Regions from separate parts of the Sorangium sp. So ce834 genome, predicted to be linked through region 3. Evidence: riboswitches for the same ligand, from Rfam matches in the RefSeq annotation. Region 3 holds a riboswitch; each other region holds the start of a gene.
The links. A riboswitch is a leader RNA that binds a small molecule or an ion and turns the genes downstream of it on or off. The one in region 3 is predicted to bind cobalamin.
Positions count from the first base shown of each region.

Region 1: it holds a riboswitch for cobalamin, as region 3 does, so the genes downstream of both, WMF20_RS22625 (TonB-dependent receptor) here and WMF20_RS02085 (energy-coupling factor ABC transporter permease) in region 3, are expected to answer to the same signal.
Region 2: it holds a riboswitch for cobalamin, as region 3 does, so the genes downstream of both, WMF20_RS06505 (TonB-dependent receptor) here and WMF20_RS02085 (energy-coupling factor ABC transporter permease) in region 3, are expected to answer to the same signal.
Region 4: it holds a riboswitch for cobalamin, as region 3 does, so the genes downstream of both, WMF20_RS22525 (TonB-dependent receptor domain-containing protein) here and WMF20_RS02085 (energy-coupling factor ABC transporter permease) in region 3, are expected to answer to the same signal.

Region 1 is NZ_CP150351.1:6,264,752-6,266,945, reverse strand. Features, by position in the region: gene dhbC (isochorismate synthase DhbC) at 1-415, opposite strand, end outside; cobalamin riboswitch at 991-1,216, shown strand; gene WMF20_RS22625 (TonB-dependent receptor) at 1,374-2,194, shown strand, end outside.
Region 2 is NZ_CP150351.1:1,774,470-1,776,663, forward strand. Features, by position in the region: gene typA (translational GTPase TypA) at 1-611, opposite strand, end outside; cobalamin riboswitch at 802-1,009, shown strand; gene WMF20_RS06505 (TonB-dependent receptor) at 1,243-2,194, shown strand, end outside.
Region 3 is NZ_CP150351.1:552,623-554,816, forward strand. Features, by position in the region: gene WMF20_RS02080 (hypothetical protein) at 1-240, opposite strand, end outside; gene WMF20_RS02085 (energy-coupling factor ABC transporter permease) at 237-914, opposite strand; cobalamin riboswitch at 1,049-1,252, opposite strand.
Region 4 is NZ_CP150351.1:6,216,578-6,218,771, reverse strand. Features, by position in the region: gene WMF20_RS22525 (TonB-dependent receptor domain-containing protein) at 1-1,393, opposite strand, end outside; cobalamin riboswitch at 1,840-2,047, opposite strand; gene WMF20_RS22520 (cytochrome c-type biogenesis protein) at 2,133-2,194, opposite strand, start outside.

The sequences.
Region 1 (2,194 bases), 5.7 Mb from region 3:
CGACGCCGCGCACGTAATCGCGGGGCTCGGGGACCTTCCGCAGCGTCTGGAGCGAAGCCGGCGGCTGGGGTCTGAGCGCGTCGGCCGCGGCGCTCAGCGGCCCGGCGCTCTGGATCGCCTTCGGCACGATGAGGTGCGCGGGCGAGGTGCTGTTGAACGGCACCGCGCCGACCGCCATGGGGACGCCGTGGCCGGCCCGCCCCTGCGCCGCGAGCACCCGGGTGATGCGGTCCGAGAGGCGCTCGCCGCGGTCGGTGCCGATCGTCTCGAGGATCATGTCGTGCACGCCCTGCGCGAGGAGCGTGCGTGTCGGCGACGCGAAGAAGAACGCCGACTCGGGGGTGTATTGCTTGAGGATCTGCCCGGCGTTCAACGAGGGATGAGCGACGGCAGCCGGCATCGATATGGAATTCATCGAACACTCCTTGAAAGGTGTGGAATCGCGGGGCGCCCGCGGCGCGGCGCTCGGGCCGGAGCGCGGCGATGTCACCGCGCGGCGGCGGCGGCGCTTCCGGCGCTGACGCGGGAGCGCGCGATCGCCGCCGCGCCGCCGCGGGCCGCGCGCTCGGGACCCGGCGCGCCGCGGGTCTCATGGGACGGACGTGCAGCGCGACGCCGCATCGGGGCGCGCCGGCAAAGGCTCGGCCGCCGCGCCTCCAGGGCGAGCGCGGAGCGCCGGGGCACGCGCTCCGCCCGCGAGGGCGTCGAGGCGCGGCGTCGGCGCGAACGTCGAAATGGGCACGTCGTCACATCCAGCTCCGATGGGCTTCGAGAGCCGCGTGGGCTCGGTTCATCGGGCTCTGGACGTGGAGTCGCTGGCCGCTACAGAAACCTGATAAGGAAAATCAGTTTCAACTAATCCATGACATGTTCAATACGAACTGTCAAGGTTTCCTGCGCCGGTCACCGAAGGGGGCTCGCGAGCGAGCCCCGGGAACGAGCCGCGCCGGCTCAGCGCTTCTCGCATTGACATTCCACGCGAGGTGTGAAACGAGTCGCCGCGCCATCGGTGCTCGCCAGGCCATCGCCCGGCGAGCTGAAAAGGGAACCCGGTGAGAATCCGGGGCTGCCCCCGCAGCGGTGAACGGGAACGACCATCACCATCGAGCACTGGGCCGCGCTTGAGCGGCCTGGGAAGCGGTGATCAGTAGGAGAGCGGCCGGCGACGGCCGCAGCGCCCGTGAGTCCGAAGACCTGCCGAAGGTGCGCGCGCCGGCGATCCGGCGCGCGCTGACCTGAGCCTTCGAGGGGAAGGCGCGCAGGCTCTGGATCACCTCGCTCACGCGCGGTGCCGCAGCCCGTCCCGCGGTCCCTCCGATTCGGCTCTCAGCTCACCCGAGCAGTGCTGGGTCGACGCGGGCAGGCGGGCGTGAATGGATCAATCCCTTGAGCGTGTGAGGCGCCGCCGGCGGAGCGACGGCGCGGGGTTCTGGCTCGTGCTCGCCGCCGGCAGCGCCGTGGCGCCGGCAGCCGTCGCGGAAGAGCTGCGCGGGGCAGGGGCCGAGCTGGGCGGCGATCGCGCGGCCGCCGCGACAGCCCCCCTGGAGGTGCGCGTCGAGGGGGATCGCGTGCGCGCGCCCGCCCCGCCCAAGGACAGGTCCGTCGCCGGGTCCGTGCTGGGCCGCGACCGCCTGGCCGGCGCGGGGCTCGAGGCCGCGGACGTGCTCCGCACGCAGCCGGGCGTCCAGGTCACCGAGTCCGGCGGCTTCGGCGGACCGGCGACCGCCGCGATCCGAGGCGCGACGGCCGCGCAGACGCCGGTGTACCTCGCCGGCGTCCGCCTGAACGACGACGTCGCCGGGACCGCGGATCTCTCGCTCGTGCCCCTGTGGCTCGTCGAGCGCGTCGAGATCTACCGCGGCAACGCTCCGATCGAGGCCGACCGCCTCGGGCCTGGCGGCGCGATCTTCTTCGAGCCTCGACGGCCCTCCCGGACCACGGCCGGCGTGGGCGCCACGGCAGGCTCGTTCGGCGCGAGGCGCGGGTGGGCGTTCGCCGGCGTCAGCGCGGGCCCGGTGACCTCGATCTTCGGGGTGAGCGCGGAGGCCGCGGCGAACCGCTACGCGTTCGTCGACGATCGCGGGACGCTCTTCGACGCGAGCGACGACACCGTCCAGCGCCGGCAGAACGCCGACACGCGCACGATCGACGCCTGGGCGCTCGCGCGCGTCGATCTCGGCCGCGGCGCGACCGT
Region 2 (2,194 bases), 1.2 Mb from region 3:
AAGAGCGGCTCCAGGTCCTTGGCCTCGTGCTCGAGCTCGCGCTTCGCCTGGCCGAGCTTCCCGATCGCGTAGAGCGTCGCGAAGTCCATCTGCCCGTCGCTCGCCTCGAGATCGCAGAAGAGGTCGAACACCTCGGAGAGCACCTCGTGGGCGCGCGCGTCGCTCCGGTCGATCTTGTTGATGACCACGATGACCGGGAAGCCGCGCTGGAGGCACTTCGAGAGCACGAACCGCGTCTGCGGCAGCGGGCCCTCGGCGGCGTCGACGAGGAGCAGCGCCCCGTCGGCCATCATCAGGGTGCGCTCGACCTCGCCGCCGAAGTCGGAGTGGCCGGGCGTGTCGACGATGTTGATCTTGACCCCGCGGTACCGGATGCTCGTGTTCTTCGCGAGGATGGTGATGCCGCGCTCCCGCTCGAGATCGTTCGAGTCCATGACGCGCTCGGCCACGACCTCGTTTTCTCGGAAGGCGCCCGCCTGGCGGAGCATGTGGTCGACGAGCGTGGTCTTCCCGTGGTCGACGTGGGCGACGATGGCGATGTTGCGGAGGTCGTTACGCGGCATATACGGCGGCGGCCGTGTAGCACGCGACCCACGGAGGAGCGAGCCCATCCTCGCCAGAGCCCGAACGTTCGGCCGGCGCGCGGACGTCGCGCGGCGAGCGCTCACGTTCAGGTGGCGCGCGCGAGGCGGGCGCGAGCCGCGCGGGCAGGAAGCCCGCGCGAGGCGGGCGCATGGCGAGGGACGCGCGTGGAGCGGGCGAGGTGAGCGGGAGCGATTGACAGCCGGAGGTGCATCCTCCTAGGGTGCGCGCCGCGCTGGTGCCTGGGCGCTCGCTCAGGCTGAATAGGGAACCCGGTGAGATTCCGGGGCTGCCCCGCAGCGGTAAGCGAGAACGACCTCCACCCCACGCACTGGCCCGATGAGGGCTGGGAAGCGGTGGACAGTAGGAAGCCGGCCCGGCCGGAGCGCTCGCGAGCCCGAAGACCTGCCCGCGCCCGGCGACGGGGACACATCCGACGCCGGTTCGACCTGGGAGCCTCGAGGGAGGCGGTGAGGTCCGAGCCGGTGCAGCCCTGCGCACGTCCCGGATCCCGAGCCGCCCCCTGCGTTGCCTTCCGGTCGCCCGCGGGGGCGAGAGGTCGGTCCAGGGCATCGCGCCGTGGGCGACCTTTTCCTCCTCCCGGAGCTCGATGCGAGCGGCCCGGCGCCGCTCCGCGCGATTGCGCGAAGGAGGACATGAATGCTGCGCGAGAACGTCACGAAGGGCCACGGACACCGTCATCGACTCCATCGGATCGCCGCGCTGGCGATCTCGCTGTTCGCCGCGCCGCCAGCGCGCGCCCAGGAAGAGCCCATCGAGGTCACGGTGCACGCGGAGAAGCCGGGCAGCGAGGCCGCCTCGCGCGTCTCGGTCGGGCACCGCGAGCTCGAGCTCAGGCCGCGGCTCCGGCCGGGCGACATCCTCGAGTCGGTCCCCGGGCTCTTCGCCGTGCAGCACGCCGGCGGCGGCAAGGCGAACCAGTACTTCCTGCGCGGCTTCGACGCCGACCACGGGACCGACGTCGCGTTCTTCGTCGACGGGGTGCCCGTCAACCTGGTCAGCCACGGCCACGGGCACGGCTTCACCGACCTCTACTTCATGATCCCGGAGCTCGTGATCGGGCTCGACGGCTACAAGGGGCCCTATTACGCGAGCATCGGCGATTTCGGCACGGCGGGCGCCGTCAACCTCCGCTTCGCCGAGAAGCTCGACGAGAGCACCGCGCAGCTCAGCGTGGGGCAGTACGGCATCCTGCGCGGCCTCGTGATCGCCTCGCCGGAGCTCGGCGACGAATGGCGCGCGGTGGCCGCGGCGGAGGTCTACCGGAACGACGGGCCGTTCCAGAGCCCGGAGCGGCTCAAGCGCTTCAACGTCTACCTGAGGGCGACGCGCGACCTCGGCAGCACCGGCAAGGTCCAGGCGACGTGGATGTCCTACGGCTCGACCTGGCACGGCTCCGGCCAGATCCCGGCGCGCGCCGTGTGCGGGGAGGGGGAGCAGGGCGGTCTGAACCCGCCGCCCTCCGCCTTCGGGCAGCCGTGCATCGATCACTTCGGCGCCGTCGATCCGACCGAGGGCGGGTCGACCGCGCGGCACATGGCGTCGGTCTCCACCTCGACCGCGTGGCGGGACGCCGACCTGAGCGCGATGG
Region 3 (2,194 bases):
GAACGCGAAGAGCAGGAGGTCGCCCTCGAGGCCCGCGAACAGCGGCCCCGTGTCGTGGCGGCCGGCGTCCTCGGCCACGCGACGGACGACGGCCTCGTCGATCCCGTCCCACGAGGCGTTGCCGCACGCGGCGAGGCAGAGCGCGGCGGCGGCCGGGAGCGCGGCGGCGAGCCGCAGCGCCGCGGCGCGCGCGCCCCCCGCGAGCGCCGGCAGCGCGCGGTGCGCGGCCCGCCGCGTCACGACGCCCCCGCGGGGAGCGGGACGACCTGGAGCCGCTCGAGGATGTCGGGCCGCCGGGCGCGCAGGAAGACGAGCGCTCCCGCGGTCATGGCGCCCTCGAGCAGGCCGAGCGGCAGCTGGGTGGGGACGAAGGCGAGGGCGACGCCGGTGAACATGGATCCCACCGACCCGTCGCCCGCGAGCCCGAGCGCGAGCTCGAGCGCCGTGGTCGCGTACGTGGCCCAGTCGGACGTCACGCCGGCCAGGAACCCCGCGACCCAGAGGCTCGCGCCGCAGCGCCGCGCGAGCCGGAAGACGAGATATCCGGTGAACGCGCCCGCGATGCCCATCGACGCGACGTCGGCGCCGAGCGTGGTGAGCCCGCCGTGGGCGAGGAAGAGGGCCTGGATGAGGAGCGCCACCACGGTGACGAGGACGGTCATCCAGGGGCCGATGAGCACCGCGGCGAGCCCGGTGCCGCACGGGTGGGAGCAGGTCCCTGCGGTCGGCACCGGCACGGGCATGCACGAGATCGCGAAGACGGCGGCGGCGATGAGGCCGACGAACGGCTTGTAGAAGGCGTCGTTCCGGGTGCGGCGCCGGAGCAGGTGGAGGGCGACGGCGACGAAGGGCAGGGCGAGCGCGTTCCAGACCGCGCACCAGCCGAGCGGCAGGACGCCCTCCGCGAGGTGCATCGCGGCCGCGGGCCGGGGCGCGAGCAGCGTCGCGAAGAGCACGGCGGCGATGGATATAGCGCGGCCGTGAAGACCGATTTCGGCGCTCCGGGTGAAGTCCGCACCCGAACGCCACGAAGACGTGCGCAAGCTGCACCTCGTGGGGAGCTCGGGTAGGTCTCCCGGCTCATGGGTTCAGGGAGCCTTTCGGGCTCCCAGCGCCGCGTCCACCTTCCCAGGCCTCTTCAGAGGCCCAGTGGTCTTTGGAGGCGGCTCCCCACTCACGGTGGCGGTACCGCGCCGGTTTCGCACCGGCTTCCCTGTTATGCCCAGAGGGCACCCGAGGTGTGGATTGTCAGATGGATGCTCGGTAGTCCCGTTTCGCGCCCGGCGTCAAGGACGTCGCGCCGCGGCCGCGGGGCAGGCGCTCGCCTCGCGGGGCTGCCCCGAGGCGCGCGGGCGCGTTCGCGGCGGCCGTCTCGCGGCGCGCGCGGGTGCGCTCGCGGCGGCCGTCTCGCGGCGCGCGCGGGTGCGCTCGCGGCGGCCGTCTCGCGGCGCGCGCGGGTGCGCTCGCGGCGGCCGTCTCGCGGCGCGCGCGGGTGCGCTCGCGGCGGCCGTCTCGCGGCGCGCGCGGGTGCGCTCGCGGCGGCCGTCTCGCGGCGCGCGCGGGTGCGCTCGCGGCGGCTGTCTCCGCGGTCCGCGCGGGCGCACCTCACGCCGGACCGAGCTCCGTGACGAACCGCGCGCGCGGGCTGCCGCCGCGTGCCGTCCAGCCCGCCGCGGTCCGCGGAGCGCTCCCGGCGTCCGGAGGTCCGGCGCGGCGGGGGCCCGCGCTGTCCCGCGCCCGCCCTCGCGCCATTGCGAGCGGCCGGTCCGCCGCTGCCGTGGTGTCCTGCGCGCGTGGCGCCGCCCTGTCGCGCCGACAGGCAGCGCGATGCGCGTTCGCGTCCTCCGCGCGCAACGTGGAGTCCGCGAAATTGACCGAGACGCACGCGGACAAGCTTCCTCGAAAAAGCTGCAAGCGATGTGTTTCTGTAGTTAAAGTCTCTTTACTTGCTCGTCCTGGGATCGCCGCTCGCCCCCGGGGCCCGCTCGGAGCGTGCGCCGCCCCGCGCGTGCGGCGCACGTTCCGGTGATTTTCTCGCCGCAGTGTGCTTTGTTCGTCCTGGCTCTTTACTTGTGAGCAAGTGTTCCGTGTCTGGCTCGCTTCGTCGCGGAGCCTGACGTGACGGGGCGGGCTCTCGTGCTCTCTTTTCGAGCGTGCGGCGAGCGACTCCGCCGGACGCTGCTCCCGCGCGGGT
Region 4 (2,194 bases), 5.7 Mb from region 3:
GCTCGAGGCCGCCCACGAGCTTGACCAGGTCGCGGCGGGCCGCGAGCGGGTCGGCTTCGTCGGGCGCGAGCTTCGCGCGCTCCACCCCGGCGCTCGTGACGAAGGTCGGGGAGACGTTGAGCCGCACGGCGCGCTGCGGTCCTGCTTGCCATGTGACGTGTATCCTTCCGAGAAGGCTGTCCTGCCAGATCGTCTGGTCCCGCGCCCGCCCGTCGATCTCACCCGGCCTGCGCCGCTCCCCCACGACGCGGCCGTCCCAGTCGTACACGGCGCTGGAGGTGTCCTGGAAATCGATCACCCGCCGCGAGCCGCTGGCGAGGAGCTCGAGGTCGAGGTCATGCCACAGGGCCTCGGGCTGTGCGTAGCGGAGCGTTGCCCCGTAGAGCTCCTCGCCGTAGGTCACCGCCCCGTACGGCGTCGTCATGAGCACGTTGTGCTGGAGCTCCTTGTCATACTGAGAGGCGAACGCGCGGAGCGTCAGCCGCTTCACCCACGCACGATCGACGAGTCCAACGTCGATCGAAGCGCCGCGTGCACCGTAGGCGTCATGCCCCCGGCGCACGGTCGCACGCAGAGGGCGTCCTGTCCCTGCATCCGGGATCTCAACGTCGGTGGGATAGTCGTTCCGCGCGGAGTCGATGAACGCGTTCCCGGCAGCAAAGAAGCCGCTCTCCTCGTGACGGTAACGAGCACCCAGGGTCGCGCGGTGGGTGGCGAACGAGCCGACCTGGTACGAAAGATCAGCGCCCGTTTCGTAGTAACTCTTCGGGGTGACCAGGTCGACCGCGCCGCCGAGGGTGTCGGCGCCGAAGCGGATCGGGACGACCCCTCGGTAGATCTCGATGCGTTCGACGAGGTTGACCGGCACGCCGGTGATCCCAGAGGCGAACCCCGCGAGCTCGATCGGAACACCGTCCAGAAACACGCGGATCTGATCGCTGTAGAATCCGTTGAGCGAGAACCGCGCGCTGGTGCCGAGGCCGCCCGCGCGAGCGACGCTCACGCCCTGAACCTGGCTCATGACGTCGCCCATGTCCGCCGCCCGCCGCTTCGTGCGCGCGAGCTCCAGGATGGAGACAGCCTCTGCGGACTCTCGATGCTCCTGCACCTCACCCTTCCGCGCCCTCACCGTGACCTCTATCGGAGCGGCAGCGACTGGGGCCGCGGCGTCGCCAACGGCTCCGGCCGGTTCGGGTGGAGGCACAACCTGCGCCACGGCGAGCCGAGAGGGCAACGAGAAGGACAACGCGGCGACCAAGAAGCATGCACGGCGGCGGAGCGTTCCTCTTGCAAGGGCCGGTAGCACGATCACTTCCATACGTGACACGCAATGAAACAGACACGGCGGGCGCTGCGAATCAAGACAAAAGAAACAAAGTGATCCTCTGCTCACCTTGAACAAGGGACATGGACGCACCTCGAGCAGGGCTCTCCATCCGCACGTGGTCGTGGACGCGAGGTGCTCCTCGGGGGCTGCGACAAATCTGGCCAATCTGCTCGAGCGCCTGCGCTCAGCTTCGCTGCCCCGGCGCACACGGCATACGCAGGCGACCCCCTGCATGTCGGCGGAAAATTCTTGGCGAGCATTCGCCCCTCGTTTGTCGTCCTCGTCTGGAGCGGTATCGAGCCGCTGACGTTGAATCTGCGAGGAGGAGAGGCCTGCCGACGGCGTAGGATGCGCTGGGCCATTGAAAAAGGCTCGGACAGACCATTCTCCCCCGCGGGCGAAAGAGAGGCATCGCGGGAGGGGATCGGAGCCGAGCCGGGCGCAGGACTACGCCGAGTCGGACCTCCCCGCCTCCCTCGAGGCTTCCAGGTCAAAACCGGCGCGGGATGTCTCCCCGACGCAGGATGTTGGCAGGTCTTCGGGCTCGCGAGCGTTCCGGCTGGCGCCGGGTTCCTACGGTCCACCGCTTCCCAGCCAGGAGGCCAGTGCTCGTCGTGGAGATCGTTCTCGCTTACCGCTGCGGGGCAGCCCCGGATTCGCACCGGGTTCCCTTTTGAGCCCTTGGCCGAAGCCAAGGGCACCAACACGAGGCACTACATATTGCGGTGCGGGGCGCAGGTCAAGCGAGATGTTGCGCAGGGAGCCGGACGAGGGGAGCGACTACCGCCTTCCAGTGAGGGTGTGCTCACGCGTCGCGCGCCCGGAGCTCGTCGTCGAGGCGCTCGTCATATTCGTCGCGAACGGCCG